3 regions of the Kitasatospora sp. NPDC093102 genome follow, and region 3 is predicted to be linked to each of the others. Evidence: riboswitches for the same ligand, from Rfam matches in the RefSeq annotation. Region 3 holds a riboswitch; each other region holds the start of a gene.

Region 1 (10,192 bases), on a different contig from region 3:
GAATGCGCCGGGGCGCGGAGGTGGACGGACGGGCCCGAGGACGAGGGAGGACGGCACGGTGAAGCTCTTCCGGCTGGACGAACTGGACGCCGAACGGGCGGCCAACGACGGTGCGTACCTGCGGTTCCTGCGCGAGCCGCGGATGTCCGCCGGGCTGTACGCGCTCGCCCCCGGTGACACCGACACCCAGACCGCGCACGACCAGGACGAGATCTACCAGGTGATCAGCGGCCGGGCCGAGCTGACCGTCGGCGCCGAGACCGCGACGGTCGCGCGGGGCACCGTGGTGTACGTGCCGGCCGGCACCCCGCACCGGTTCCACCACGTCACCGAGGAGCTGCGGGTGCTGGTGGTGTTCTCCCCTCCGGAGGACTGAGCCCCCCGGTGGTCGGGGTCGGCGTCATAGGGTCGGCGTCATGAGCACCAAGACGCTGACCGAAGAACTCTGGGCGGCCATCGAGCCGGTGTACGCCGAGATCCTCGCCCACCCCTTCCTGGCCGGGCTCACCGACGGCACCCTGCCGCGCGGGGCCTTCCGCCACTTCGTCGTCCAGGACTCGCACTACCTGCGCGACTACGCCCGCGCGCTCGCCGTCTGCGCGGCCAAGGCGCCCGGCGAGGAGGACGTCCGGGCCTTCGCCGACGACGCGGTCGGCGCGCTGGCCGCCGAGCAGGGCATGCACGCCGAGTTCCTGACCGCCTTCGGCGGCAGCGCCGAGGAGGCCGCCGCCGAGCCGGTGCTGCCCACCACCCGGGCCTACACCAGCTACCTGCTGGCCACCGTCTACGGCGGATCCTTCGCCGAGGCGGTCGGCGCGGTGCTGCCCTGCTACTGGATCTACGCCCGGGTCGGCGAGGCGCTGCTCGCCCAGGGCTCGCCCGACCCGCTGTACGCCAAGTGGATCGCCACCTACGGCGACGAGGCCTTCCAGTCGGTGGTCCGCCGGGTGCTGGCGCTCACCGACCGGCTGGGCGGGGAGCTGTCCGCGGCCGAACGCCGCAAGGTGGTCGAACACTTCGTGACCACCTCGCGCTACGAGTGGATGTTCTGGGACGCCGCCTGGCGCGGCGAGCGCTGGCCGGTCTGAGCCGTGCGGGCCCGTCCGGCCGTCCCCGGGAGCCCGGACGACGGGCGGGCGGTGGCGGGTCGGTCCGTGACGCGGGAGCCGGCCGGGCCGGCGACGGCGTCGACTTCTCGGGGGTCACCCGGGGGGCCGGAATCGGGGTGATCTCGGGGTTCTCTCCGGGCCGTTGGGCCTCGTTCCGGCTCTCACGCCACCGTACGATCGAAGTACCGAAAGCAAGCGGGATGCGGCACCGGACGGCGGCCGACCCGAGGGGAGAAGAGGAACCGACATGGCTGAGCTCTGGAAGTCGCTGCCCTCCTGGGTGCGCAACATCGTCATCCCGGTACTGGTCCTGGTGCTGGCCTGGAACATCGTCGCGTTCGTGTTCGGCGTCGTCGGCGCACTGCTCTCGATCGTGATCAAGCTGCTGGTGGTGGTCGGCATCGCGGCCGCCGTGGTGGTCCTGGTGAAGAAGGCCGCCAAGAGCTGACCGGTCACCCCGTAACGCCGCCCTGAGGCCCGGCCCCCCGTGAGGGAGGAGCCGGGCCTCGGGCGTTTCCCGCGGGCCGTCGGCCGGCCGGGCGGGCCGTGGCGTGCTCTGGACCTGCGGCGATCCGCTCGCTACCGTGTTGGGCGTCGTGTGCAGGCAACACCGCCTGCGACGCGGGAGCTCGGAGCACCGGGCTGAGAGGACGCTGACCGGGACGTCGACGGACGGACCGACGGCTGCGTCGACCGCAGGAACCTGACCGGGTAATGCCGGCGTAGGGAGTAGAGGTCAGATGACCACGTTCGAAGCACAGCCGCAGTCTGCCCAGGGCGCCCCCAGCAGCGAGCGCACGGGCTACCCGACCCCGGCCTGGCGCAAGGCCTACCGCGAGGGATCGCGCCCCGACCTGCGCGTTCCGTACCGCGAGGTGCAGCTCACCAACGGCAGGTCCGTCCCGCTGTACGACACCTCCGGCCCGTACACCGACCCGTCCTACGAGCCCGACGTGCGGCGCGGCCTGCCCGCGCTGCGGGACGCCTGGATCCGCCAGCGCGGCGACGTCGAGGAGTACGACGGCCGCGAGCCGCGTCCCGAGGACGACGGGATCAAGCACACCTCGCCGCGCGGCGGGAACCTGCGCAACCTGGACGCCGTCTTCCCCGGCCGCCCGCGTCGCCCGCTGCGCGGTCGCGCCGGTGCCGCCGTCACCCAACTCGCCTACGCCAAGCGGGGCGTGGTGACGCCGGAGATGGAGTTCGTGGCGCTGCGCGAGGGCCTCGCGCCCGAGTTCGTGCGCGCCGAGGTGGCCCGCGGCCGGGCCGTCATCCCGGTCAACGTGAACCACCCGGAGGTGGAGCCGGCCGTCATCGGCACCAACTTCCTGGTGAAGATCAACGCCAACATCGGCAACTCGGCCGTCACCTCCTCGATCGAGGAGGAGGTGGAGAAGATGACCTGGGCCACCCGCTGGGGCGCCGACACCGTCATGGACCTCTCCACCGGCCGCAACATCCACACCACCCGCGAGTGGATCCTGCGCAACTCCCCGGTGCCGATCGGCACCGTGCCGCTCTACCAGGCCCTGGAGAAGGTGGACGGCAAGGCCGAGGAGCTGAGCTGGGAGGTCTACCGGGACACGATCATCGAGCAGTGCGAGCAGGGCGTCGACTACATGACCGTCCACGCCGGCGTGCTGCTGCGCTACGTCCCGCTCACCGCCCGCCGCAAGACCGGCATCGTCTCGCGCGGCGGCTCGATCATGGCGGCCTGGTGCCTGGCCCACCACCAGGAGAACTTCCTCCACACCAACTTCGAGGAGCTCTGCGACATCCTCGCCTCCTACGACGTCACCTTCTCGCTCGGCGACGGCCTGCGCCCGGGCTCGATCGCGGACGCCAACGACGAGGCGCAGTTCGCCGAACTGAAGACCCTCGGCGAGCTCGGCCGGATCGCCCGCGAGCGGGACGTCCAGGTGATGATCGAGGGCCCGGGCCACGTCCCGATGAACAGGATCAGGGAGAACATGGATCTCCAGAAGGAGATCTGCGACGAGGCGCCGTTCTACACCCTCGGCCCGCTGACCACGGACGTCGCCCCCGGCTACGACCACATCACCTCGGGCATCGGCGCCGCGATGATCGCCTGGTGGGGCACCGCGATGCTCTGCTACGTGACCCCCAAGGAGCACCTGGGCCTGCCCAACCGCGACGACGTCAAGACCGGCGTGATCACCTACAAGATCGCCGCCCACGCCGCCGACCTGGCCAAGGGCCACCCCGGCGCCCAGGCCTGGGACGACGCCCTCTCCGACGCCCGCTTCGAGTTCCGCTGGGAGGACCAGTTCAACCTGGCCCTCGACCCGGAGACCGCCCGCGACTTCCACGACGAGACCCTCCCCGCCGAGCCCGCCAAGACCGCGCACTTCTGCTCGATGTGCGGCCCGAAGTTCTGCTCGATGAAGATCAGCAAATCCATCAACGAGAAGTTCGGCAGCGGCGCGGCCTCGCCGGAGTACGACGAGGAGGCCGTCGAGGGCATGAAGGCCATGTCCGAGGAGTTCAAGGCCCAGGGCAACAAGGTCTACCTCCCGCTGGCCGACTGACAGCCGGAAGCGCCGGCCCCGTGCTCCACGCGCTGGGTCGGCGCTTCGCCGTCTCGGCAGCCGTCGTCATCCGGCCACGCCGCTCGTGATCTCAGGGCGGATGTTGTGGTTGACGTGGAAGAGGTTGCCGGGGTCGTAGGTCTGCTTGACGGCGACCAGGCGGGCGTAGTTGTCGCGGTAGTCGGCGGTGACCCGGTGCTGGTCGTCGGCACTGACGAAGTTGACGTAGCCGCCGGCAGCGGAGTGGGGTTCGAGGGCCGCGTAGTAGTCGCGCACCCATGCGATGCCGGCCTCGGAGTCGGCCGGGTCGGGCCAGGCGCCGACGATCACGGTGGCGAAGTTGGCGTCGCGGTAGGAGAAGGCCGTGGCATCGGGGGCGACCCGGTGGACGGCGCCGTTGAGCGGATAGACGTGGCAGGCCGAATTGACCGTCGGCACCCGCGGACCGTACTCGACGTGTGCGGCGATCGCCTCGTCGGTGAGCTCGGTGGCGAACGCGCCCTTCCAGTACTGGTGCAGCCCGGGCGGCAGCAGCGCGTCGAACATGCCGACCAGTGCCGGGTACGGCATCGGGCCGACCATCTCGGCGACCTTCGGCGCCACCTCGCGGTACGGCCGCACAGCCCGCTCGGCCTCCTCCATCACGCCGCTCCAGCAGACGACCAGGATCGCGAAGGTGTCACCGTGCCGGTCCGCCGGGATGAACGGCAGTGGGGGTGCGATCTGGAAGCCGGGAAAGACGCTCAGCTGCTCGGGGGCGTCGACGATGGCATCGCGGTAGAACCGCATGATCTCGGCGGTGTGCCCCGGCTCGTGGAGGATCAGCCCGGCATAGACGTCCTTGACCGGGGAGAGCCGGTACTCGAAGGAGGTCACCACGCCGAAGTTGCCGCCCCCGCCGCGCAGCGCCCAGAACAGGTCGGGGTGGCTCTGTTCGTCGACGACCAGGAACCGGCCGTCGGCCGTCACCAGGTCGGCGGAGAGCAGGTTGTCGCAGGTCAGGCCCAGGCTGCGCGCCAGGTACCCGAAGCCGCCGCCGAGGGTGAGCCCGCCGACCCCGGTGGTGGAGATGATCCCGCCGGTGACGGCCAGGCCGAAGGGGTAGGTCGCCGCATTGAGGTCCGCCAGGGTGGCCCCGCCCTCGACCCGGGCCGTCCGCCGTTGCGGGTCCACCCGGACACCGCGCATTCCGCCGAGATCGGCCACCACGCCGTCGTCGCAGGTCCCGTACCCCGGGGCGCTGTGCGACCCGCCGCGGACCGCCAGGTCGAGCAGGTTCTCCCGGGCGAAGTCCACCACGGCCATGACATCGCCCGCGTTGGCGCACCGCACGATCACGGCGGGCTTCCGGTCGATCATGGCGTTGTAGACCCTGCGGGCCTCGTCATATTCCTCGTCGCCGGCACTGACCACCGCACCGTGCACCCGGCCCGTCAACTCTTCAACCGTCTGTTTGCTCATTGCGCCGCTCCTGCCATGGGCCCCGCCCTGCCGGCGGAACGACCGGCGCACTTCGCCGACGGTCCCTGGTCGGCCACCTTTCACGCTACGCCGCGCTGGGAGACGGCTCCCGCTGGCATCCGGTGGCTCACCCGAGCTGCGGTTTCCTTCGTGATGAAAGAGGCACCAGTGCGACACGCTCAGTCCTGCCGGCTTCAGGAGCCGCTACCTGGCGAGGTCATGGCCCTGGCGGCTTCCGAAGGGCTGGGAGAGCTTCGGGCGGCCGGTCGCCGGGATCCCCAACTTCTTCCTGTTCCTGGCCGTGGCCGACCACCTCCGTGTCCGGAGCCAGCCGGAGCCAGTGACGACTTGCCGGGGGGTCGTGGTGTCGATGCCTCAACTCATTATCTACTTTTTACATTTCACTTGAATCACGCGCGGGTTGATATCGCCGTGGTTGTCGGAAATGCGCAAGGCGGGCGCCGATAGGGTGCGCCGCACTACCCGCTACGTCACGCGTATCAGAGGATTTCATGACCACCCCGCAGAGCCCCCAGGCCCCGTCGTCGCCCGAGGCGGTTGCCGCGACTCCGTTCCCGTACGCCGAGGCCGTGCAGGCCACGGCACCGGCGCCCAAGAAGAGCAAGCGCAAGAAGATGCTCTCGGTGCTCGGCACGCTCGTGCTGATCGTCGTTGTGGCGATCGTCAAGGTCGCTGTCAAGGACGCGATGAACGGGCCGGTGCGTGCCAAGGTCGGCGACTGCGTGCAGGTCACCGGAAGCGGCGATCACCCGTCGGTCGATACGGTCGGCTGCGACAACAGCAAGGCCACTCACACGGTGTCGAAGGTCGTCGAGGACACCTTCGACGTGAACGCTTGTGGCGACGGCTTCGATGCACTCGCTCAGCAGATGGACAACGAGAAGTTCGTGCTCTGCCTGACACCGAAGAAGTAACCGCGTCCGGCCCCCCCCGCGGAGTTCGCGGAGCACGGCAACCGGGTCCACCTCCCGTCGGCCGACTGGCGTGCCGTTCCGGGCCGGTCCGCCGGCCCGGGGTGGGGCGGTCGTCGGTGGTGGGGAAGGTCGGTCGAAAAATTTTCGCGGGGAGCGATGAGTTTTCGGGGCGGCCGCGGTCTACCCCTGTGCAAGCGATCACGTGACCACGGAGGAGACACCGAGATGACCGAGAACCTGGGCGAGCTGACCATCACCCGTGAGCTGCCGGGTGCCCCGGCCACCGCGTTCGAGGCGTACTTCGAGCCGGAGCAGTTCGTCCGCTTCTGGGGTCCGGTCGGCACCCACGTGCCGCTGGAGACCGTGACCATCGAGGCGAAGGAGGGCGGGCGCTACGACAGCACCATGGTGGTCGACGCGACCGGCGAGCGGTACCCGCTGAAGGCCGAGATCGCCGAGATCCGGGCCGGCGAGTCCTTCACGATGGTGGAGGAGGGCTCGGGCATGCGGTCCACGCTCACGTTCACCGAGCTCGGTGACGGCCGCACCCGGGTGGTGCTGCACCAGACCGGGGTGCCGGAGATGTTCCGCGGCCCGGAGGCCGAGGCGGGGCTGAACTCCAGCTTCGACCGGCTGGTCGAGCACCTCGCCGGCCGGAACTGACCCGGCACGCGCAGGTGGTCGAGGGGTGCCGTCCCGGCCCGGGCCGCGGGCTCGGGGCGGCACCCCTCACTTGTCGGCGTCCTGGGGGTACCAGCGGAGCTCGACCGTGTTGCCGTCCGGGTCGAGGACGTAGACGGAGGTCGCGTTGCCGCGGGCGCCGTAGCGGGGGACGGGGCCTTCGAGGACGGTGAAGACGCCGGAGTCGATGACCTCCTGCCAGTCGAGGGGCTCGACGGTGAGGCAGATGTGGTCGACGTTGGACTCGTGCCGGGGCCCGTGGACCAGGTCGATGATGGTCTCGGGGGTGACACGGACGGACGGGAAGGACACCTGGCCGGCGCGCCACTCGTCGACGCGGACGGGCTCCAGGCCGAGCAGGCCGGAGTAGAAGGCCAGCGAGCGTTCGACGTCGGCGACGTTGAGGACGAGGTGGTCGAAGGCTACGACGCGCATGGGTGTTCGGCTCCGCTCGGGTGCGACTGCTGGTGACGGGTTCAACGATCCCGCCGTCCGGACGGGGGATCAATGCGTGGTCGACGTACGATCGTTGAGCCGGATTCAACGATCGAGGGGTGGGGCCGGATGCTGGAGCGGCTGGAGGTCGAGGTCTTCCTCGCGCTCGCCGAGGAGCTGCACTTCGGGCGGACCGCCGAGCGGCTGCACCTGACCACCGGGCGGGTCAGCCAGGTGGTGAAGAAGCTGGAGCGTCGGATCGGCGGCCCGCTGTTCGAGCGCACCAGCCGGTCGGTCCGACTCAGCGCCGTGGGGAGGCAGTTGGCGGACGACCTGGCGCCGGTGGTGGAGGCGATGGCGGCGGCGTTGCGGCGCGCGGAGGACGCCAGCCGAGGAGTGACCGGGGAGCTGCGGGTGGCGTTCCTCGGGGAGTGGACGGCGCCGGTGCTGCTCAAGGCGGTCGCGCTGTTCGGCGAGCGGCACCCCGACTGCCGGGTGGACGTCCGCGAGGTCCAGCTCTCCAACTCCCGGGCGAGCCTGGTGGACGGCTCGATCGACGTCCTGATCGCCTCCTACCCGTTCGACGGCATGGCCTGCGGGCCGGTGCTGCTGACCGAGCAGCGGGTCCTCGCGGTCGCCGCCGGGCACCTGCTGGCCTCGGAGCGGTCGGTGTCGGTCGAGGTGCTCGCCGACCATCCGGTGGTGCAGTACCCGGCCGTCACCTCGGCGGCGTTCAAGCGCGACCGCACCCCCGACCACACCCCGTCCGGGCGCCCGGTGCCCAAGGGCCCGTCCGGCGGCACCTTCTCCGAGATGCTCAGCCTGGTCGCGATGGGCCGCGGCGTCCTTCCGGTCGGCGAGCACTCCCGCCGCTACTACCCGCGCCCGGACGTCGCGTACGTGCCGATCCACGACGCGCCCCCGATCGAGCGGGGCCCGGTCTGGCTGGAGAGCAACACCACCGCCCGGGTCCGCGCCTTCGTCCGGGCGGCGGCGGACGTCGCCGAGGGGCGGGCCGGCGGGGCGACCCCGTCGTGCGTCGTGGCGGCGGGCTGAGGGGGGCGGAGTGCTTCAGGAGATGGCGCGCAGCCGGGGCCGCTCCGGGGCGAGCAGGCGGTCGAGGTGGGCGGCGGTGTCGTCGTCGGCAGGGAGCAGCACGAGGAGCTGCTGGGAGTCGTCGGGGAGGTCCAGCGTCTCGCGGTGGAGCCGGAGTTCAGGGCCGGACGGGTGGTGGAGGCGGAGCGGGCCGCGGCGGGGGACGAGGTGGTTGCCGAGCCGGCGGGTGAAGTCGGGGCCGGCGAGCGGGGCGAGTTCGGTGCTCAGCCACTCGGCGGACTCGACCGAGGGGCCGAGCCAGAGGTCGAAGGCCTGTTCGTCGGCGATGTCGTCCCAGTCGGCGAACAGGGTGCGGGCGCGCGGGTCGGTGAAGACGTAGCGGGTGAGGTTGGGCGCCGGGGTGTCGAGCAGTCCGGCCGCGCCGAGGACGGCCGCGTAGCCGCTGGTGTGGGCGAGGACGTCGCCGAGGCGGTTGGTGACGGCGGCGACGCCGGGTTCGAGCAGGCGCAGCGTCTCGCGGACGGTGGGGCGCAGCTCGCGCGGGGCGGGGGCGGGCCGGGTGCGGCCGGCGCACGCGCCACCGGTGATCTTGGTGAGGTAGCGCAGGTGGTTGCGCTCGGCGGGGTCGAGGCTGAGGGCGTCGGCGAGTGCGTTGACCACGGGGGTGGAGGGGTTGCGGTCGCGGCCCTGTTCCAGCCGGGTCAGGTACTCGACGCTGATGCCGGCCCGGACGGCCAGGTCGGAGCGGCGCAGCCCGGGCGAGCGGCGGCGGCCGTGGTCGGGCAGGCCCAGCGTCTCCGGCTGGATGCTGTCGCGCTTCGCGCGGATGAAGTCCCCCAGTGGTGTGCCCATATGACGAGCGTACGGCTGATCGTCACTCCGAGGGTGGCCCTGCGGGGGCCAGCCTGAGCGCGGCCTGGTTACGGCCGTGGGGCGGGCGGAGAGTGGTGGCCATGGAGACGAACACGCACAAGCTGGTGATCATTCTCGGCAGCGTCCGGGAGGGCCGGTTCGGTCCGGTGGTGTCCTCGTGGGTGGCCGAGCAGGCCGCCGCGCACGGGGGCTTCGAGGTCGAGGTGGTGGACCTCGCCGAGGTCGAGCTGCCGCTCGAACTCCCCGCCTCCTCACCGAAGTTCGCAGGTGAAGGCTATCCGCGGCCGGCCGGGATGGCGAAGCTGACCGAGGCCCTGGAGGGTGCCGACGCCTTCGTTGTCGTCACACCCGAGTACAACCACAGCTACCCGGCCTCGCTGAAGGCCGCGATCGACTGGCACTTCACCCAGTGGACGGCCAAGCCGGTGGCCTTCGTCAGCTACGGCGGCGCGGCCGGCGGCCGGCACGCCGTGCTGCACCTGGAGAACGTGCTGACCGAGCTGCACGCGGTGACCATCCGGGACGGCCTGGCCTTCCCGAACTACTTCACCGCCTGGGCGGACGGCCGCCCGAACGACCCGCAGGCGCCCGGCTGCGCCAAGGTCCTGCTCGACCAACTGTCCTGGTGGGCGGGCGCGTTGAAGAACGCGCGGGCCGCCGTGCCGTACCCGGCGTAACCGGGGAAGGGGAAGAACGATGGAGTACCTGAAACTGCCCGGCACCGACCTGGAGGTCAGCCGGATCGCGCTCGGCTGCATGGGCTTCGGCGGGGGCGGCGGCGGGCACAACCCGTGGGCGCTGGACGAGGAGGCCGCCGCGCCGGTGTTCCGGCGGGCGGTCGAGCTCGGCATCACCCTCTGGGACACCGCCAACGTGTACGGCGGCGGCGCCTCGGAGGAGCTGGTCGGCCGGGCGGTGCGGCGCTACACCCGGCGCGAGGACGTCGTCCTGGCGACCAAGGCGGGCCTGCCGATGCACGACGGTCCGGGCGGCTCCGGCCTGTCCCGGCGGGCGATCCTGGAGCAGGTGGACGGCTCGCTGGCCCGCCTCGGCACGGACCACATCGACCTCTTCCAGCTGCACCGCTTCGACC
Region 2 (10,192 bases), on a different contig from region 3:
GAGCCCATTTCGAGTGCGGCGACCGAGGGTGGACATCAGGTCATTCCGTGCTCACCCTCTGTCGCCCGGATGCAAGAATTCCGGCAATTTCGTGCAAGGAAGGTTTGACTGCCGACCAGCGTGATCGGATCGGACGGTATGGCCTTCGGTGCGTCGGCGGATCACCGTCCGAGCTGCGCCAGCACCTCCGCGGGCCGGTTGGTGATGATCGCCGACACTCCGAGCTCCAGGCAGAGCTCGACGTCGGCCGGCTCGTCCACCGTCCACACGTGCACCTCGTGACCCAGCTCGCGCAGCCGGGTCACCAGCTGCGGGCGGGCCCGCACCAGCTCGATGCCCGGGCCGGCGATCCGCGCCCCGCCCGGCAGCGGCGAGCCGGCGCGCAGGCGGCCGAGCAGCGGCAGGGTCCGCTCGAACAGGAAGACCTGCCGGTACTCCGGCGCGGCGGCGGCCACCCGGTTCAGCGCGAGCGAGGAGAAGCTCATGATCCGGGCGGACGGGCGGTCGCCCTCCCGGGTCGCGCCGATCTCGAACCGCTCCAGCGTCCGCAGCAGCTCGGCCTCCACCCGGCCCCGGAAGCGCACCGGGTGCTTGGTCTCGATCGCCAGGTCCACCGGGCGGCCGCACTCCACCACCAGCTCCAGCAGCCGCTCCAGCCGCAGCACTCCGCGCAGCTCCGGGTCGGTGCTGGGACGGCCGGTCTTCCAGGCGCCGAAGTCGTACGCCTCCAGCTCGGCGAGGGTCATGGCCGAGACGGTGCCGCGGCCGTCGGAGACCCGGCCGATCCGGCGGTCGTGCACGCAGACCAGCGCGCCGTCGGCGGTGACCCGGACGTCGCACTCCAGCGCGTCCGCGCCCTCGTCGAGCGCGCGCCGGTAGGCCGCGAGGGTGTGCTCGGGCAGGGCGTGGGAGGAACCGCGGTGGGCGATCACCTGGACGGAGGGCACGGTGCGCGCCGTCGTCGAGGACAGGTCTGGGCTGGTCACAGGGCCAACGATAGGCGGCGGAAGTGAAGCGCGGACAAAGACGGCCTCAACCCGTGGGGCCGTCTGCGCCCGCGCTTCCCCGGCTTCCTCAGCGGCGGCCGGCGCGGCGGCCGAGCGGGGTGAGCGCCCAGGTGGCCAGGGCGGGCACCAGGAAGGCGAACAGCGAGGCGGAGGTCCACTCCTGCGGGGTGAAGTGCAGCGCCTCCTGGGCGGAGGTCCAGAAGTCCGTCCACCAGCCGGCCACCTTGGTCGGCGCGATGAACTGGTAGACCGCGAAGCCCAGCGCCCACGGCAGCAGCATCGGCCAGCGGGACGGTGCGTCGGCGGAGAGGTTCCAGCCGTGCCGGCCGGCGCCGAGGAAGTAGTCCACCGCGAGCACCGCCAGCAGCGGCACGAACACCGAGCCGATCAGGCCGAGGAAGCCGTAGTAGGTGTCGGTGAACTCGTCGATCTGCAGCGCCAGCACGGTGGTCAGCGCGCCGATCGCGCCGGAGAGCACCCTGCGGTCCACCTTCGGCAGCAGGTTCTGCACCGACATCGCGGTCGAGTACACGTTGGCGAAGGACTGGTCGGTCTCGCGCAGCACCAGCACCAGCAGGAACAGCCAGCCCGCCCAGACCCCGAGGAAGGAGTCGAAGATCCGGTTCGGGTCGCCGTCCGACTGCAGCAGTGCCATCAGGCCGAGCACGTAGCACCAGACCTGGGCGATCGTGTAGCCGGAGAAGCTGCCCCAGAACGCCGAGCGCGGGGTGCGCGAGTGCCGGGTGTAGTCGGCGGCCAGCGGGACGAAGGAGACCGACACCGCGATCATCGCGTCGGTGGCGCCCAGGAAGCCGTGCCAGTTGCCCGCGCCCGGGTCCGGCACGCCCTGGCGGCCCAGCTGGACGGTGAAGTACACCATCGCCACCGCGACCGCCCCGGCCACGAAGCGGCGCAGCACCGCGATCGAGCCCAGCGGCCAGATGGTCAGCGCGGTGGTCAGCGCGCCGGCGAGCAGGACGAACAGCCAGCGGTAGCCGGTGGTGTGCGCGACGGTCTGCGCGCCCGCCGAGATGGTCAGCAGCTCGAACACGCCCCAGCCGATGCACTGCACGATGTTCAGCACCGTCGGCAGGTAGGACAGCCGGGTGCCGAACAGCCCGCGCAGGTTCGCCATCGCGGGGGCGCCGGTGCGGGCGCCGATCAGTGCGGCCACGCCGAGCATCGCGGTGCCGACCGCCGTACCGATCGCGATCGCGGTCACCGCGGCGGCCAGCGACAGCTCACTGCCGGGGGCGCCGAGCACGGTGGCGGCGGTGGAGAAGCCGATCAGGCTGACACCCAGGTTCATCCAGAGCGCGAAGTGGTCCCGGAAGCGCAGCGTGCGCGGCGGCTCGGTGTCCAGGACCAGGGGGGCCTCGGGGCGCTCCAGGACGGCGGTCGCACTCGAAGAGGGGGCGTTCGCGCCCGAAGAAGAGGATGGCGAAGCAGGCGGCATGGCCGATACTCCCTACGCCGGCATTACCCGGACAGGTTCCGGCGGTCAGCGCCCCCTCGAACGTCCGCCACTGGTGTGGCGTACGGTCGACATGCGCACTCTCAGCCTGGTGGGTCCAAGCTCCCGCGTGTCAGTTTGGAGCGACAGGCTAACCGGCACGGGGGCGAACGCCCAAGGCCGAGGGAGTCGCGGTCCATCGCGGGACGTCCGGCGGGGGAGGGGAGCCTCGGCCGTCGGTACCGGCGTCGGTGCCGGCTAAGGATTCTTATGAGTTCTTCAGAGGGGTCCTTACGGCAATCGAATCGACAGTGCGAAAAACTATGGTCCTTGGTTCTGCCAGCTATGGAGGTCGTCCGTGAGCACCGAGCGCGAGGTTGGGCCCACCGGGCCGCAGGGGGAGCAGCCCGCCGGCCAGGGAGTGGCCGAGTCCGCTTCCGAGGGCCCCGCTCAGGGCGGGCACCAGCCGACGATGGCCTTCCGGCGGGTGCCCGAGCCGGAGGCCGCTGCCGTCGAGACCGGCACCGTCGAGGCCGCGCAGGGCCCGGTCGACGCCACTGCGGCCGAGGGCGGGCACAAGCCGACCGTCGCCTTCACCAAGGTGCCCGCACCGGAGGCCCCCGCCGCGCCCGTGGCGCCCGCCGCCGCGGAGCCTGCCGTCGACCCGGCCACCGGCTACATCGACGCGCCGCCGCCCGTCCTGCCGCCCGCCCCGCAGGCCCCGGCCGCCCCGGCCCTGCCGCCGGCCGGCAACCCGTACGCCACCCCGACCCACGGCGTCCCCGCCGCCGGCGCGCACGAGGGGTACGGCGCCGCTCCGGCTGTTCCCGCCGCCCCCGCCGCGCACGGCCACCACCCCTTCGGGGCCGGCCAGCCGCTCGGTGGCTGGGGCCCCACCCACGACTCCACCTCCGGCGGCGCGGGCCACCCCGGCGGCCCGGCGGGCCCGCTCGGCTACCCGGTGGACTACCCCGGCGGTCCGGCCGGCCCCGGCGTGCGCAAGAAGCGCGGCGGCCTGGTCGCCCTGATCGCGGCCGTCGCGCTGGTCGCCGGTGTGGCCGGCGGCACGCTCGGCGTGACCGTCGCCAACCGCGCCGACAGCAGCAGCTCCCCGAACGACCACCGCAGCACCACCGTCCAGGCCAGCGACACCCAGAAGAACGAGCCCGCCCCCGGCTCGATCGCCGCCATCGCGCAGAAGGCGCTGCCCAGCGTCGTCACCATCAAGGCGCAGGGCAACGGCGAGTCGGGCACCGGCACCGGCTTCGTCTTCGACACCGAGGGCCACATCCTCACCAACAACCACGTGGTGGCGCCGACCCTCAACGGCGGCAAACTGACCGTCAAGTTCGCCGACGGCACCTCCTACAGCGCCTCGGTGCTGGGCCACGCCGAGGGTTACGACGTCGCCGTGGTCAAGATCGACAACCCGCCCAAGAGCAAGCTGGCCCCGCTGCCGCTGGCCGACTCCGACAAGGTCAACGTCGGCGACGCCACCATCGCGATCGGTGCGCCGTACGGCCTGGAGTCCACCGTCACCAGCGGCATCATCAGCGCCAAGGACCGCCCGGTGGCCTCCGGCGACGAGACCGGCTCGCAGGCCTCGTACATGAACGCCCTCCAGACCGACGCCTCGATCAACCCCGGCAACTCCGGCGGCCCGCTGCTCGACTCCGGCGGCGCGGTGATCGGCATCAACTCGGCGATCCAGTCCAACGCTTCCGCCAACGGCCGGGCCGGCAGCATCGGCCTGGGCTTCGCCATCCCGATCAACCAGGCCAAGTGGGTCGCGGACACCCTGATCAAGACCGGCAAGCCGGTCTACGCCAAGCTCGACGTGCTGCGCAACGACGACTACAAGGGCGACGGCGCGCAGATCCAGACCAAGGACATCCAGGGCCAGCCCGCCGTCACCCCCGGCGGTGCGGCCGACAAGGCCGGCCTCAAGCCGGGCGACGTCATCACCAAGCTCGGCGGCGTCCCGATCGACAACGGCCCCGCCCTGGTCAGCCGGATCTGGACGCACAAGCCCGGTGAGACCGTCGACGTCGAGTACACCCGCAACGGCCAGACCTTCAACACCAAGGTCACCCTCGGCCAGCGCGAGGGCGACCAGTGACCCCCGCCCGCGCCGAAAGGTGTGCGCCGAACCCCGCCGGACCCGTTAGGCTGACCTCCGCCTGGAGAGCTGCCCGAGCGGCCTAAGGGAACAGTCTTGAAAACTGTCGTGGCGTGACCCGTCACCGTGGGTTCGAATCCCACGCTCTCCGCCGGTAGGAGAACCACCTGCTCAGGGCGGGTGCCGAGACCACTCGGCACCCGCCCTCGGTGCTTCCCCGGCGGCCGCGGCGCCGGCTGCGGAGCGGCCGGGGAACGGATGCGGGCGGCCGGATTGACCCTGACACGGTGGCAGGGGGTGGAGTGGTCGCATCATGTTGAACATCGGAGACTTCGCCAGCCACGGCCGGGTGTCGGTGCGGATGCTGCGCCACTACGACGCGATCGGGCTGCTGCGGCCCGCCCGGGTGGACCCGGTCAGCGGGTACCGCTTCTACGAGGCGTCCCAACTCGCCCGGCTCAACCGGGTGATCGCGCTCAAGGAGCTCGGCTTCACGTTGCAGCAGGTGCGCGCCGTCCTGGACGAGCAGGTGGACGCGGCCGAACTGCGCGGGATGCTGCGGTTGCGGCGGGCCCAGCTCGCCGCGGCGATCGCGGCCGACGAGCTGCGGATGGCCCGGGTGGAGGCGAGGCTCCGGACGATCGAGAGCGAGGGGACCATGTCCACGCACGATGTCGTGGTGAAGCAGGTGCCGTCCGTCCGGGTGGCCCAACTGGCCGGTGTGGCCCAGAGTTACGAGCCGGAGGACATCGGACCGGTGATCGGGCCGCTGTTCGCCGAGCTGTGCCGGCGGCTGGCCGGGGCCGGGATCGAGGCGACCGGCCCGTCCGTCGCCCGCTACCAGGACGCGCCGGAGGGCAACGGCTCGGTGCTGGTCCTGGTCGCCGTCCCGGTCGGCCCGTCGGTGCGGCCGGACGCGCACGACTTCGAGGTGCTCGACCTGCCGCCGATCGAGGAGGCGGCGACGATCGTGCACCGCGGTCCGATGGACGAGGTGCTGGGCACGGGCCAGGAACTGGCCCGCTTCATCGAGGAGAACGGCTACCGCTCGGCCGGCTACGCCCGGGAGCTGTACCTGGAGTGCCCGGAGGACCGGGCCGGATGGGTCACCGAGCTCCAGGAACCGGTGGTCCGCCGGTAGCGGCGTTTGCCCTCGACCAGGTCGAGGGCCCTAGCGTCGCCCGGCATGACCACCGCCTCCACCGCCGGCACCGGTTCCGGCCCGTCGCCGCGGGCTGCGCTGCCCCGGACGTACCTGCTCTGGCTGGCCGGTGTCCAGGCCGGACTGCTGGGCGACGCCGCGCTGTACTTCGGCCTCGGCTGGGCCGCCTCCGCGCACGGCGGCGGAGCGGCCGGGCTGGTCCTGACGGCGATCACGGTGCCGCGCACCGCGCTGGTCCTGCTGGGCGGCGCGGTCGCGGACCGGTTCGGCGCCCGTCGGGTGATGGTCGTCGGGGACACGGTGATGCTGGCCGCGACCGTCGCGCTGGCGCTGGTGACGGCCGACCGGGGGACGCCGCTGTGGCTGCTGGTCGCGGCGGCCGCCGTGATCGGGACGGTCGACGCCTTCCACCTCCCGGCGAGCGGATCGATGCCGCGCCGGCTGGTACCCGCCGACCGGCTGCCCCGGGCACTCGCCCTGCGGCAGGCCGGCGGGCAGACCGCCGTCCTGCTCGGGGCACCGCTGGGCGGCCTGCTGGTCGCGGGCGGCGGACTGTTCGGCGTGGCGCTGGCGGACGCGGCGAGCTTCGGGGTCGTGCTGCTGGTCCTGCGGCGGGTGCGCCCCCGGGCGGACGGGCCGTCCGGTCCACGGGCCGGCCTGCTGCGCGACGCGGCGTCCGGCGTCCGGTTCGCCCTGGCGGACCCGCTGCTGCGGGCCGCGCTGCTGCTCACCGCGGTGGCGGCCGGGGCACTGCTGCCGGTGGTGTCACTGCTCGGTCCGCTGCTCGCCCGGGCGCACGGCTGGGCGGCCGGAACGGCGGGACTGGTGAGCGCCGGGCAGGCGGCCGGGGTGCTGGCGGTGGCCGGCCTGGCCGCCCGGCGGGGCACGCTTCCCCGGGCCGGGGTGGGGACGGCGGCCGGGCTCTGTACGGCGTCGGCGGGGGTCGCGCTGCTCGCACTGGCCGCGGGACCGGTGGCGGCGGTGGCCGGCAGTACGGTGGCGGGCCTCGGCTCGGGGCTCTTCGCCTGCCACGTCGGCCCGCTGGTGCTGACCGGCGCGCCGCAGACCCATCTCTCGCGCGTCCAGGCCCTGCTGACGCTCGTGCAGAGCCTGGCCCTGGTGCTCTCGAACGCCCTGCTGGGCCTGCTCTCGGACGCGGTGGGTGCCGCCCTGCCGACCGTCCTCTGCGCCCTCGCCACGGCTGCCGCCGGCCTCACCGCCCTGGCCACCCCGACCCTCCGCCGGGCCTGAGTCGCGCGGTCGCCCTTCCGGTCGGCACCCCGGGCCGCCGCCCACGTCCGGAGGCTTCGCGTCGCGACTGCCTGCCCGACCGCTCCGCTGCCCACTTGCCCGGCCCCTGCCGTCCGGGCAGAGTGCGGAGGTGGGGGCGGGCGGGCGGCGAGCGGAGGCGGCGATGAGTGATCTGACGGACCGACTGGCACAGGGCCTCCCGGACGGGGCCCTGGTGGTGGACCCGGACGTGACCGCCGCGTACCGCCACGACATGGCGGGCTTCTGCGCGGCCGGGCAGCCCGCCGTGGTGGTGTTCCCGGAGACGGTCGAGCAGGTGCAGCACGTGCTGCGGACCGCGGCCGAGCTGCGCGTCCCCGTGGTGCCGCAGGGCGCCCGGACCGGGCTGTCGGGTGCGGCGAACGCGGTGGACGGCTGCGTCGTGCTGTCGCTGGTGAAGCTGAACCGGATCCTGGAGATCGACCCGGTGAACCGGATCGCGGTGGTCGAGCCCGGCGTGGTGAACGCCGAACTCTCCCGCGCTGCCGAGGAGTCGGGTCTCTCCTACCCGCCGGACCCGTCCAGCTGGGAGTCCTGCACGATCGGCGGCAACATCGGCACCGGTGCGGGCGGTCTCTGCTGCGTGAAGTACGGCGTCACCAGTGAGTACGTGCTCGGACTGGACGTGGTGCTGGCGGACGGGCGGCTGCTGTCCACCGGACGCCGGACGGCGAAGGGCGTGGCCGGGTACGACCTGACCAGGCTGTTCGTCGGCTCGGAGGGGACGCTCGGCGTGGTGGTCCGGGCGGTGCTGGCGCTGCGGCCGGCGCCGGCCCCGCAGCTGGCGTTGGCGGCGGAGTTCCCGAGCGCGGACGCGGCCGGGGCGGCGGTCTGCGAGGTGATGGCGCGCGGTCTGACGCCGTCGCTGATGGAGCTGATGGACGCGGTCTCGGTGCGGGCCGTCAACGAGTTGGGGCGGATGGGGCTGCCCGAGTCCACCCAGGCGCTGCTGCTGGTGGCCTTCGACGGGCCGGACCGGGTGGCCGAGCTGGCGCGGGTCGCGCAGCTGTGCCGGGAGGCCGGGGCGACCGAGGTGGTGCCGGCCGAGGACCAGGCGGAGTCCGATCTGCTGCTGGCCGCCCGGCGGATGGCGCTGCCCGCGCTGGACCGGCTGGGCACCACGATGATCGACGACGTGGCGGTGCCGCGTTCCCGGCTGGCGGAGATGCTGAACGGTGTCGCGGCGATCGCGGAGCGGCACGGGCTGACCATCGGGGTGGTCAGTCACGCCGGGGACGGCAACACCCACCCGATCGTCATCTTCGACGCCTCGGACGGGGAGCAGACGGCCCGCGCCCAGCGCTCCTTCGACGAGATCATGGCGCTCGGGCTGGAATTGGGCGGCACGATCACCGGGGAGCACGGAGTGGGGCTGCTGAAGCGGGACTGGCTGGCCCGTGAGCTGGGCCCGGTGGCGTTGGACCTGCAGCGGCAGTTGAAGGCGGTCTTCGATCCGCTGGGCATTCTGAATCCCGGCAAGATGATCTGATGTCCGCGCACCTGGACGGATCTTCTGTGGCCGCACCCCCGCCGCCATGGTGTGACTTTCCGACGGTCTGTGAATGGCTGGGAAAGTCGACATGGGAGGGTGACCGAACTTTTTAGGGGCGCGTTTGTGGTTCGTGTGCGCCGGGGTGGCGCGCCCAGCGGATCGCGTGATGCTGCTGCGCCGCCCTCCGGGGCGCCTCCGTCGGCGTCTGCCCGGGTGACCTCCCAGGTCGGCCGGGGTGCGTCGGCGCGCTGTCCGCTTTCCCAGCCGTTATGCGCGGGTCGGGTGGATATCACGCTAACGGGCGAAATCCGCGTTGCGGGCTAGTGCTTTGTCGATTTGTTGCGGAAGGCTGTCTTCCGGCGTCGCAGCCCGCAGGTGTTCGTCTGACCGGCGAACCTTGCGCACCTTGATCGACCATTGCACGATTAACAGCTTCTCGGAGGCATTCATGGCTCGCATCCACACCCGTCGGGTGGCCGAAATCCTGCGCGCCGGCCCGCTCGCCGCCGGCCTGCTGCCGGCCTGTGCCGGTGCCGGTGCCGGTGCCGGTGTGTTCTCCGACACCATCGGCTGACCGACCGCCTGGCCGAGTGACGGCACCGGGCACCACGGAAGGCGGGGGCGCCGGACGTGGGTGGCCGCGGGTGAGCTGAGCAGCCGCGGACGGGCCCGGACCGGAACGGAACGGCCGGAACGGACACCGAGGTACCAACGCATCACACCAGAGGGAACAGCGCATTCGACCGGCCGGCGGAAAGGGTCACCGCGAAACCGGCCTCGTGGGCGGTGCCGCCATCGGCACCGCCCACGAGTGTGTCCGGGGCACCCGGACTCCCCGCCCGACCGGACCGGAATCCCCCGCCGACCGGCCCGGATCCGTCCACCGAGGGCCCGCGCCCGGAGCCGTCGGCGTACGGCGGTACGGTTGCGCTCCGACAGCGCACCCAGGTGCCGGGGCCCGGAAGGACCGGCCCGGCCGGGGTGGCGACCGCGGCAATCGGAAGGAAGGGTGCGCGATGGCGGCGGAGGAGGAGGGCCTGATCGGCCCCGACGAGGCCAGGCCCGCACCGGAGCCCGGGTCGGAACCGGCGGCGGAGGCGCGCCCGGAGCCGACGGCCGATCCGGTCCACGAGCACCGGTCCGGGCCCAGGTCCGTCCCCGAACTGCTGCTCGGCCGCCCGCCGATGGCCCGCCCGCTGCCGTCCTTCGACCATGAGGCCGCCCCCGCCGAGCCCGGCCCGCTGTTCGTGGACTGGCTCGCCACCGCGCTGCACGCCGGTGTGCTGGACCCGCAGGCCTTCACCCTCTCGACCGTGGACGCCGACGGCATGCCGGACGCCCGGGTGCTGGTGCTGCGGGACGTCGACGCGGCCGGCACCGGCTGGAACTTCTCCGCGGACGCCGACAGCCCCAAGGGCCGTCAGCTCGCCGGCCACCCCGCCGCCGCGCTGACCGTCTACTGGCCGCAGCTGGGCCGCCAGGTCCGGGTGCGCGGCACCGTCGAACGGGCCGCCGACCTGGTCGCCGCCGCCGAGTTCGCCACCCGCTCGCCCGCCGCCCGGGTCCACGCGCTGGTCGGACAGCAGAGCGAGCCGCTGGGCTCGTTCGCCGAGTACGACGAGGCGGTGGCGGTCGCCCGTCGTCGGCTGGAGGCGCACCCGGACGCGGT
Region 3 (10,192 bases):
GGGCCGGGCGGAGCCGGCCCCCGAGGGGACGCGACGACGAGGAGGGGGACGAGATGACGGTCCTGCCGCTGATCTTCACCAGCGGACTGGCCAGCGGCATCAACGCCTACGCGGTGGTGCTGCTGCTCGGCCTGCTGGGCAGGTTCGCCGGCGCGGACTCGGTGCCGCAGGCGCTGGAGCGCACGGACGTGCTGATCGTGGCCGGCCTGCTGTTCGCGCTGGAGGCGGTGGCCGACAAGATCCCGTACGTGGACAGCGTCTGGGACGTCGTGCACACGGTGATCCGGCCGATCGCCGGTGCCACCGTCGGCGTGCTGATCGCGAGCAACGACCCCGGCTCGCTCAGCGAGGTCGCGGCCGGCGCGATGGGCGGCGCTTCGGCGCTGGTCAGCCACCTGGTGAAGGCCTCGCTGCGGATGGCCGTCAACACCTCCCCCGAGCCGGCCAGCAACATCGTGGTGAGCATGGCGGAGGACCTCTCGGTGGCCGGCCTGATCACCCTGGCGATCTTCCACCCCTGGCCGGCCGCCACGGTCGCCGCCGTGGTGCTGGCCGTCGGCCTGCTGCTGGTCTGGCTGGCGATCAGCCGGATCCGTGCCTTCCGGGCCCGCCGCCGCGAACGCAGGACCGCCCGGGCCGCGGGCAGCGCGCAGGCCTCGTCCTAGGATCAGGTGCCATGGCACGGATCGTCATCATCGGCGCAGGAATGAGCGGGCTCGCGGCGGCCTCCCGGCTGGGGACCCTCGGCCACCGGGTGACGGTCTGCGAGGCGAGCGGCACCTACGGGGGCATGGTCGGGCGGTACGAACGCGACGGCTTCGCCTTCGACACCGGGCCCGGCCTGCTCGCCCTCCCGGCGGTCTACCGCGACCTCGCCCTGAAGACCGGCAAGGAGCCGCTGGAACAGCTGGTCGAGCTGGCCCCGGTCGACCCGGAGAGCCGGCACCTGTTCGCGGACGGCACCGTCGTCACCCTGCCGAACGCCTCCCGCGGCGGCGTCAGCCAGGCGCTGGACGCCGCCTTCGGCGCGGGCTCCGGCGCCCGCTGGGGCGAGGTGATGAACCACGGCCGGACGGTCTGGGAGGCCACCCGCCGCCCGCTGCTGGAGGAGCCGCTCCCGGCCGACCACGGCGTCCTCTCCCCGGCCGACCGGGCTCTGCTGGGCACCGACCCGTACCCCGTCCCGCCGCGCACCGGCCTGGCCCGCCTGCGCCGCCCGCAGCCATGGTCCCTGGAGCACGTGGCCGCGCGCGAGCTCGACGGCCACCCCGGCCTGACCGCCCTGCTGTTCGAGCCGGCCGTCCGGTACGGCTTCACCCCGGCCGGGGCGCCCGCCGGGGCCACCGTGCTGCCGTACATGGAGCAGTCCTTCGGCGTCTGGTACGTCCGGGGCGGCCTGCGGGCCCTCGCGGACGCGGTGTTCCGGCGCTGCGAACTGCGCAGGGTCGAGTTCCGCTTCGACACCCCGGTCACCCGGGTGGTCGTCGAGGGCGGCCGGGCGAGCGGGGTCGAGACGGCGGACGGCCGGATCGACGCGGACCTGGTGATCTCCGCGATGGACACCGACGCCCTCTACCGCCACGGCCTCGCCGAGTGGCCGGGGCTGCCGGTCGACCACTGGGAGCCGCAGGAGGTGCCCGGCCGGTTCAGCGTGCTGCTCGCCCTGCGCGGGCCCCGGCCGGAGGGCACCGCGCACCGCACGGTGGTGCACGCGGCCGATCCGGCCGAGGAGGCGAACGCGCTGACCCTCGCGGTGCCGCCCTGCGAGCGCCCCACCGTCCAGGTGCTGCGCCCGGACGACCCGGCGCTGCGCCCCGACGACGGGCACGAGAGCGTGGTGCTGACCGCGACCGTCCCGGCCCAGGGCGAGTTCGACTGGACCGCCCCGGGCGTCGCCGACCGCTACGCCGACCGGCTGCTCGCCCACGTGGACGCGGCCGGCCTGGGCCTGCGCGAGCGGGTGCTGTGGCGGGTCGTGCGCACCCCGGAGGACACCCGCAGGGAGACCGGTGCCCTCGGCGGGGCGGTCGCCCGCCCGGTCCTGGCCGGCTCCGCGGGCTGCTGGCTGAAGGCCGCCAACGAGTCCCCCGTCCCCGGCCTCTACCTGGTCGGCGGAAACGCCCACCCCGGCGGCGGCCTCGCCCGCGTCGGCATGTCGGCCTGCATCACCGCCGGCCTGATCGGCCCGGCGTAGGCCCCGGCCGGTGGGCCGGCCCGGTCGGGTCAGCCCTGGTGCCAGGTGTTCTGCTGCTGGTAGCCGTGGTTCTGGTCGTACGTCGGCTGCTGCGGGATGCCCTGGGGGTGCTGCTCGAACTGGGGCTGCCACTGCTGCTGGGACTGGGCGTTCGGATCCCAGGCCTGCTGGTGCTGCGGCTGCTGGTAGCCCGCGTACTGGTCCTGCTGCTGGTCCTGCTGCTGCGGGTAGCCGCCGTACGGGTCCTGCTGGTGCTGGGGGTAGCCGCCGTAGGGCTGCTGGTCGTAGGCGAAGGCGGGCTGCTGCTGGGTCTGCCACTGCTGCTGGTCGTAGCCGGCCTGGTAGGCGGCGGCGTACGGGTCCTGCTGGTGCTGCTGGACCTGCGACTGCTGCTCGTAGTACCCGGGCGCGTAGACGCCGTCCTGGGCGAGCTCCTGCATCTCGAAAGCGGCGGTCTGCTCGACCTCCGGCACCTCGTCGGGCACCGGCACGGCGGCCGGGGGCTCCTCGACGGCGCCGACCTCGCCGACCCGCTCCTCGGCGACGGCGACGGCCGCCACCGCGGCGGCGCCGCCGGTGAGGGCGCCGAGCAGCGGCACCTTGGCGAGCGGGCCGGGCAGGCTGCCGTCGGACTTCCGCAGGGACCAGCCGGCCCGGTAGCCGCGCTTGACCGAGAGGGTGACGAAGGTCTGGCCGACCGCGAACAGCACGGCACCGGCCCCGATCACCACGACCGAGCCGAGGCTCATCCCGGCGGCCACGCCCAGGAAGCCGGCCAGGGCCAGGACCCGCCAGTGCAGCGGCGCCCGGTTCTGCAGCAGCACCTCCGCGACCAGCCAGAGCGCCACCACCGCCAACGCGGCGTACAGCAGCAGGTATCCGATGCCCATCCGCCCGCTACCTCCAGTCGCGTACCCGCGCGTGTGCGCCGCGCGTGTGCGGCGACTGTACCGGTTCAACGGCCGGGGTACCGCATCGCGTTCCCACCACTTCGAACACCGGCCGCGCACGACCGAGCCCGCCACCGTCGCCACGGTGACGGGCTCGTGAACACCCGGCGTGGGCGCCGCGCAGACGCGGGCCCGGCCCCGTCCGTCAGCGCTGGTGCAGCCCCAGGTTCTGGTAGATCTCCAGCGTCGCCGTCGAGTGGTTCAGCGTGATGAAGTGCAGACCGGGCGCGCCCTCGGCGAGGAGGCGCTCGGCCATCGCCGTGGCGTGCTCCATGCCGATGGCCCGCAGCGCCGCCGGGTCGTCGATGGCCGCCCGCAGGCGGGCCTCCAGGTCGGCGGGGAAGGCCGAGCCGCTGAGCTGCGGGAAGCGCTCCAGCTGCTTGGCGTTGGTGACCGGCATGATCTCCGGGATGATCGGCGTCTCGCAGCCGGCGGCCGTCACCCGGTCGCGCAGCCGCAGGTAGTCGTCCACCTCGAAGAACATCTGGGTGATCGCGTAGTCGGCCCCGGAGCGGATCTTCGCCACGAAGTGCCGGATGTCCTCGTCCCAGTCGGTCGAGCGCGGGTGCATGTTCGGCGAGGCCGCGACGCCGACGCAGAAGTCGCCGATGCCCTTGATCAGCTCCACCAGCTCGTACGCGTAGGTGACGCCCTCGGGGTGCTTGACCCACTCGCCCATCGGGTCGCCGGGCGGGTCGCCCCGGACCGCGAGGACGTTCCGCACGCCCTGGTCGGCGTACTGGCCGATGATGTTGCGCAGCTCCGCGATCGAGTGGTCCACCGCGGTGAGGTGGGCGACCGGGGTCAGGGTGGTCTCGGTGGCGATCCGGCCGACCATGTTGACGGTGCGCTCGCGCGAGGAGCCGCCGGCACCGTACGTCATGCAGACGAAGTTGGGGTCGAGCGGTTCGAGCCGGCGGATGGCGTCCCAGAGCTTCTGCTCGCCGGCCTCGCTGCGCGGCGGCATGAACTCGAAGGAGAAGGAGCGCTTGCCGGCCGCCAGGAGTTCGCGCACCGTCAGTGCGCGATCCGTTCTCGTGGAAGCGATACCGAGTGCCATGCTGGCAGGTTATCGGGCGTCCGGAGGGACCGGACAGTCGAAGTCCACCAATTGAGACAACTGATGGATGGCGCTCCGGTTCGCCCCGGCCCGGTTGCGCGAAGCCTCCCCGCGCCCCGCCCGGCCGGTCGCACGCCCGTTCCCCGTGGCACCGCTACGCTTGCTGCACCCCAGAGAACCAGCGGAGCCCCATCGTGACCTCGACCAGCACCCGGCCGGCCAACCCCATTGACGCGGAGGACGTCCGCACCCGCGTCAACGCAGCGCTCGCCACGTTCATGGACGGCCAGTCCGTGCTGCTCGCCAAGATCTCGCCCCAGCTGGTGCCCGCCGCCGACGCACTGCGCGACTTCCTGCTGGACGGCGGCAAGCGGCTGCGCCCGGCCTTCTGCTACTGGGGCTGGCGCGGCGCCGGCGGCCCGGCCGGGAGCGCCGGCGGCGACGCGATCGCCAACGCGGCCGCCGCCCTGGAGCTGCTCCAGGCGAGCGCCCTGGTGCACGACGACCTGATGGACCGCAGCGACACCCGCCGCGGTCTGCCCTCGGTCCACCGCCGCTTCGAGGCGCTGCACCGCGACAGCGGCTGGCGCGGCGACCGCGAGCAGTACGGCGCCTCGGCCGCGGTGCTGCTCGGCGACCTGCTGCTGATCTGGTGCGACGAGCTGTTCCTGCGCTGCGGCCTGGAGCCGGCCGCCGTCCTGGCCGCCAAGCCGGTGTTCGACCTGATGCGCACCGAGGTCATGCTCGGCCAGTACCTGGACGTGCTGGAGCCGGTGGCCGGCGACTCGACGGACGAGGGCGCGCTGGAGCGGGCGCAGACCGTGCTGCACTACAAGTCCGCGAAGTACACCATCGAGCGGCCGCTCCAGGTGGGAGCGCTGCTGGCCGGCGCCGGGCCGGAGCTGGTCGAGGCGTACGGGGCGTTCGGGCTGCCGCTGGGCGAGGCCTTCCAGCTGCGCGACGACCTGCTCGGCGTCTTCGGGGACCCGGCCGTCACCGGCAAGCCAGCCGGGGACGACCTGCGCGAGGGCAAGCGCACCCTGCTGGTCGCGCACGCGATGCGTGGCCTGTCGGCCGCCGACGCCCGGTACCTGGACGAGCGGCTCGGCGCCCCGGACCTGGCGGCCCCGGAGGTCGCCGAGCTGCGCGAGCTGGTCGCCCGCAGCGGCGCGCCCGAGCTGGTGGAGCGCCGGATCGAGGAGCTGATGCGGCAGTCGCTGGCCGCGCTGGAGGCGGCGCCGCTCGCCGACGAGCAGGCCCGTGCGGTGCTGCTGGCACTGGCCGAGGCCGCCACCGTCCGCAAGTACTGACGGACGGCGACGGCCTTGAGCCGGGCCCGCGGATCCGGGCCGGTCAGAGCGCGGCGCGCACCCGGCGGGACAGCTCGGCGGCGGCCGCCCGCGGGTCCGCCGCGGCGGTGACGGCCCGCACCACGACGATCCGGCGGGCACCCGCGGCCAGCACCTCGTCCAGGTTGCCGAGGTCGATCCCGCCGATCGCGAACCACGGCCGGTCGGTGGCCTGCTTCGCCGCGTACGAGACCAGGCCGAGGCCCGGGGCCGGGCGGCCCGGCTTGGTCGGGGTCGGCCAGACCGGGCCGGTGCAGAAGTAGTCCACCCCCGGCTCGGCGATCGCCGCGTCCACCTCGGACTCGGCGTGGCAGGAGCGGCCGATCAGCACGTCCTCGCCGAGGATCGCCCGGGCGGCCGGCACCGGCAGGTCGTCCTGGCCGAGGTGCAGCACGTCCGGCCGGGCCGCGTGGGCGACGTCGGCGCGGTCGTTGACGGCCAGCAGCTTGCCGTGCCGGCGACAGGCGTCGGCGAAGACCTCCAGGGCCTCCAGTTCCTGCCTGGCCTCCAGGCCCTTGTCACGCAGCTGGACGATGTCCACCCCGCCCGCCAGCGCCGCGTCCAGGAACTCGGCGAGGTCACCCTGCTCGCGGCGGGCGTCGGTGCACAGGTACAGCCGGGCGTCGGCGAGCCTGGCGCGCAGGTCCGTCATCACAGCGCCATGGCCTGGGCGCGGCGCTTGACCTCGGTCGCCCGGTTCTCCCACAGCGCCTGCACCGGGGTGCCGGGCAGCGACTCGTCCTCCGTGAACATCCATCCGATGATCTCGTCGTCGGAGAAGCCGCTGTCCCGCAGCACGGTCAGCAGGCCGACCAGGTGCTTGACCGGGCCGGTCTCGTCGATGAAGGCGGCCGGCACCTGCAAGGACTTGTTGGGGCCGCGGCGGACCGCGATCAGGTCACCCTTCTTGACCATGTTGCGGACCTCCGTGACCAGCACACCCCACCGCTCGGAGATGTCGGGCAGGTACAGCCACTCGGGGACCAGGGCTTCAGTCTTGGCATCGATCTCACTCACGGCACCAGACTGCCACCTCGACGGCCCACCGCGCACACGGCCCTACGCCGTGGCCGCCTTCAGCGGCACCGCAGGGTCGGCCGCGCGGGCCGGGTCCAGCGCGGTGCCGCGCTCGATCAGCTTCCGTCCCTGGGCGAGGTCGCGCGGCCGGTCCACGGTCAGCAGCGCGCTCGGCACGCCGTCGCGCAGCCAGAGCACCGACCAGTCGGCATCCTGCGGGCCGCCGCGCCAGAGCAGCTCGTCGCCCTCGGCGTGCCGGCCGGCGTACTGGACCATCCGCCCGAACTGCTCGGACCAGAAGTACGGCACCGGGTCGTAGGCCGGCGCGTCCGCGCCCAGGACGGCGGCGGCCACCGCCTCGCCGGACTGCAGGGCGTGGTCCCAGTGCTGGACGGCCAGCCGGGCGCCGGCCCGGGCCGAGGGGTAGCTGACGCAGTCGCCGGCCGCGTAGACACCGGGCGCCGAGGTGCGCAGCCGCCCGTCCACCACGACGGCACCGGTCGCGTCCAGCTCGATCCCGGAGCCGGCCAGCCAGCCGGTCGCGGGACGCGCCCCGATACCGACCACGACCTCGTCGGCGGGCAGGTGCGAGCCGTCCGCCAGCAGCACCGTGCCGGGCTCGACGGCGGCCACACCGACCCCGCAGCGCAGGTCGACCCCGGCCTCGGCGTACCAGGCGGCCATCGCCGAACCGATCTCCGTCGGCAGCGCGCCGGGCAGCGGCGCCGGGCCGGCCTCGACCACGGTCACCTCGCAGCCCGCCGCGCGGGCCGCGCCGGACACCTCGGCACCGATCCAGCCCGCGCCGACCAGCACCAGCCGCAGCCCGGGGCGCAGCAGCGCGCGCAGCGCCAGGGCGTCGTCCAGGGTGTGCAGCAGGTGCGCCCGCTCGGCGCCGGGCAGGGCGCGCGGGACGGCGCCGGTGGCGATCACCAGCGAGCCGTACGGGAGGTCGCCGCCGTCGGTGTGCAGCACGCCGGGGGTGAGGCCGGTGGCCCGGCGGCCGGTGAACAGTTCGATGCCGAGCTGCCCGTAGTCGATGTCCAGGGCGGTGGAGTCGGCCTTGCCGAGCAGCACGTCCTTGGAGAGCGGCGGCCGGTCGTACGGCGCGTGCGGCTCCTCACCGACCAGCGCGATCCGCCCCTGCCAGCCTCCCTGCCGCAGCTTGAGGGCGGCCTGCGCCCCGGCCAGCCCGGCTCCGACGACGACCACCTGATCCGTTCCGCTCAGCTCTGCCACGCCCGTCACTGTACTCAGCGGCCGGCCGGCAGCTGCGGGCCGTCCTCCCGTCGTACCGGCCCTCCGGCCACACGGAGCGCGGAGACGGGCGCGGGTCGTCTCCATCCCCCCTGGTCCACCCTGCGTACGGGCCTTCGGCCGGGCCGACCCCCGGCGTTAAGGTGGGGGCACCACACGGGAGCCCGGCGTACCGGGCTGAGAGGCGGGCTGGCACGGCCTGCGACCGTCCGAACCTGATCCGGGTCATACCGGCGAAGGGAGAAGAGCAGCTTTGTCACGCTTGCCATCAGGCGCCCGCGCGGACGTGCTGGTGATCGGCGGGGGCGTCATCGGCCTCGCCGTCGCCTGGCGCGCCGCCCAGCGCGGGCTGCGGAACGTGATCGTGGTCGACCCCTCCCCCGGTGGCGGCGCGGCCCGGGTCGCGGCCGGAATGCTCGCCCCGGTCACCGAGCTCCAGTACGGCGAGGAGCCGCTGCTGCGTCTCGGCATGGCCTCGAACGAGCGGTACGCGGCCTTCGCCGCCGAGCTCACCGAGGCGAGCGGCGGCCTGGACACCGGCTACCGCCGGTGCGGCACCGTCGCCGTGGCGCTGGACTCCGACGACCGCGAGGAACTGCGCGAACTGCACGCCTTCCACCAGCGGCTCGGCCTGGACTCGACCTGGCTGACCGGCCGGGAGGCCCGCAAGCTGGAGCCGATGCTCGCCCCCGGCGTGCGCGGCGGACTGCACGTGGCCGAGGACCACCAGGTGGACGGCCGCCGGCTGCTCGACGCCCTGGTCTTCGCCTGCGAACGCGCCGGGGTCCTGCTCCACCGGGCCGAGGCCGTCGAGCTGCTGGTCGAGAACGGCCGCGCGACCGGCGCCCGGCTGAGCACCCACGAGACCGTGACCGCCGAGCAGGTCGTCCTCGCGGCCGGCCCGCACAGCCACCGGTTGCCCGGCCTGCCCGAGGGGACGCTGCCCGCGATCCGCCCGGTGAAGGGGCAGGTGCTCCGCCTCCGGGTCCCGGACGCCTACCGGCCGTTCCTCTCCCGCAACGTCCGCGCCGTCGTCCGCGGCCGGCACCTGTACCTGGTGCCGCGCGAGAACGGCGAGCTGGTGGTCGGCGCGACCACCGAGGAACAGGGCTACGACACCACCGTCACCGCCGGCGGGGTGTACGAACTCCTGCGCGACGCCCACGAGTTGGTCCCGGGGATCACCGAACTCCCGCTGGCGGAGACCTCGGCCGGGCTGCGGCCCGGCTCGCCGGACAACGCCCCGCTGCTGGGCCCGACTTCACTGCCCGGGCTGGTCGCCGCCACCGGCCACTACCGCAACGGCGTGCTGCTCACCCCGGTGACCGCCGACCTGGTCGCCGAGTACCTGGCCACGGGTGAAGTCCCGGATCTCGCAAGGCCGTTCACACCCGCCCGGTTCTCCCCCGACCACTCCACCACGAAGGCCTCCGCATGACCGAGACCGCCCTGAACGAGATCGCCCTGACCGTCAACGGCGAGCCCCGCCGGGCGCCCGCCACGACCACCCTCGCCGAGGTGGTGGCCTCCGTCAGCAAGGCCAACACCGGCGTCGCCGCCGCCCTCAACGAGGCCGTGGTGCCCCGCAGTTCGTGGTCCGAGACGCCGCTGAGCACCGGCGACCGGGTCGAGATCCTCACCGCCGTCCAGGGAGGCTGAGCCATGGCCGATGCCCGTCTCTCCGACGACAAGGACAGCCTCACGATCGCCGGGACGACCTTCTCCTCCCGGCTCATCATGGGCACCGGCGGCGCGCCCAGCCTGGAGGTCCTGGAGCGCGCGCTGCTCGCCTCCGGCACCGAGCTGACCACGGTGGCCATGCGCCGGGTCGACGCCTCCACCCAGGGCTCCGTCCTGGACGTGCTGACCCGCAACGGCATCCGGGTGCTGCCCAACACGGCCGGCTGCTTCACCGCCGGCGAGGCCGTGCTGACCGCCCGGCTGGCCCGCGAGGCGCTCGGCACCGACTGGGTCAAGCTGGAGGTGATCGCCGACGAGCGCACCCTGCTGCCCGACCCGATCGAGCTGCTGGACGCCGCCGAGACGCTGGTCGACGACGGCTTCACCGTCCTGCCCTACACCAACGACGACCCGGTGCTGGCCCGCAAGCTGGAGGACGTCGGCTGCGCGGCCATCATGCCGCTGGGCTCGCCGATCGGTTCGGGCCTGGGCATCCGCAACCCGCACAACTTCCAGCTGATCGTGGAGGGCGCGGGCGTCCCGGTGATCCTGGACGCGGGCGCCGGCACCGCCTCCGACGTGGCGCTGGCGATGGAGCTGGGCTGCGCCGCGGTGATGCTCGCCTCCGCGGTGACCCGGGCTCAGGACCCGGTGCTGATGGCCGAGGCGATGCGGCACGCCGCCG

Evidence for each region. A riboswitch is a leader RNA that binds a small molecule or an ion and turns the genes downstream of it on or off. The one in region 3 is predicted to bind thiamine pyrophosphate.
Region 1: linked by a shared signal. The riboswitch ahead of thiC (phosphomethylpyrimidine synthase ThiC) and the one ahead of thiO (glycine oxidase ThiO) in region 3 are both predicted to bind thiamine pyrophosphate.
Region 2: linked by a shared signal. The riboswitch ahead of AB0O11_RS00130 (cytosine permease) and the one ahead of thiO (glycine oxidase ThiO) in region 3 are both predicted to bind thiamine pyrophosphate.

What each region holds. Positions count from the first base shown of each region.
Region 1 is NZ_JBFBFA010000010.1:202,026-212,217, reverse strand. Features, by position in the region: gene AB0O11_RS17230 (cupin domain-containing protein) at 59-376, shown strand; gene tenA (thiaminase II) at 417-1,088, shown strand; gene AB0O11_RS17220 (DUF5326 family protein) at 1,357-1,557, shown strand; TPP riboswitch at 1,721-1,855, shown strand; gene thiC (phosphomethylpyrimidine synthase ThiC) at 1,850-3,658, shown strand; gene AB0O11_RS17210 (FAD-binding oxidoreductase) at 3,725-5,119, opposite strand; gene AB0O11_RS17205 (hypothetical protein) at 5,632-6,054, shown strand; gene AB0O11_RS17200 (SRPBCC domain-containing protein) at 6,280-6,717, shown strand; gene AB0O11_RS17195 (VOC family protein) at 6,784-7,170, opposite strand; gene AB0O11_RS17190 (LysR family transcriptional regulator) at 7,300-8,226, shown strand; gene AB0O11_RS17185 (helix-turn-helix transcriptional regulator) at 8,242-9,078, opposite strand; gene AB0O11_RS17180 (NAD(P)H-dependent oxidoreductase) at 9,180-9,776, shown strand; gene AB0O11_RS17175 (aldo/keto reductase) at 9,796-10,192, shown strand, end outside.
Region 2 is NZ_JBFBFA010000001.1:27,212-37,403, forward strand. Features, by position in the region: gene AB0O11_RS00125 (glycerophosphodiester phosphodiesterase family protein) at 162-986, opposite strand; gene AB0O11_RS00130 (cytosine permease) at 1,075-2,463, opposite strand; TPP riboswitch at 2,456-2,600, opposite strand; gene AB0O11_RS00135 (trypsin-like peptidase domain-containing protein) at 2,819-4,579, shown strand; tRNA gene AB0O11_RS00140 (tRNA-Ser) at 4,643-4,730, shown strand; gene AB0O11_RS00145 (MerR family transcriptional regulator) at 4,893-5,720, shown strand; gene AB0O11_RS00150 (MFS transporter) at 5,766-6,992, shown strand; gene AB0O11_RS00155 (FAD-linked oxidase C-terminal domain-containing protein) at 7,156-8,520, shown strand; gene AB0O11_RS00160 (hypothetical protein) at 8,818-8,973, opposite strand; gene AB0O11_RS00165 (hypothetical protein) at 8,972-9,097, shown strand; gene AB0O11_RS00170 (pyridoxal 5'-phosphate synthase) at 9,540-10,192, shown strand, end outside.
Region 3 is NZ_JBFBFA010000002.1:340,972-351,163, reverse strand. Features, by position in the region: gene AB0O11_RS04940 (DUF4126 domain-containing protein) at 54-665, shown strand; gene AB0O11_RS04935 (FAD-dependent oxidoreductase) at 677-2,194, shown strand; gene AB0O11_RS04930 (hypothetical protein) at 2,224-3,084, opposite strand; gene metF (methylenetetrahydrofolate reductase [NAD(P)H]) at 3,290-4,204, opposite strand; gene AB0O11_RS04920 (polyprenyl synthetase family protein) at 4,399-5,514, shown strand; gene thiE (thiamine phosphate synthase) at 5,558-6,205, opposite strand; gene AB0O11_RS04910 (Rv2175c family DNA-binding protein) at 6,205-6,570, opposite strand; gene AB0O11_RS04905 (FAD-dependent oxidoreductase) at 6,613-7,818, opposite strand; TPP riboswitch at 7,974-8,086, shown strand; gene thiO (glycine oxidase ThiO) at 8,090-9,265, shown strand; gene thiS (sulfur carrier protein ThiS) at 9,262-9,486, shown strand; gene AB0O11_RS04890 (thiazole synthase) at 9,490-10,192, shown strand, end outside.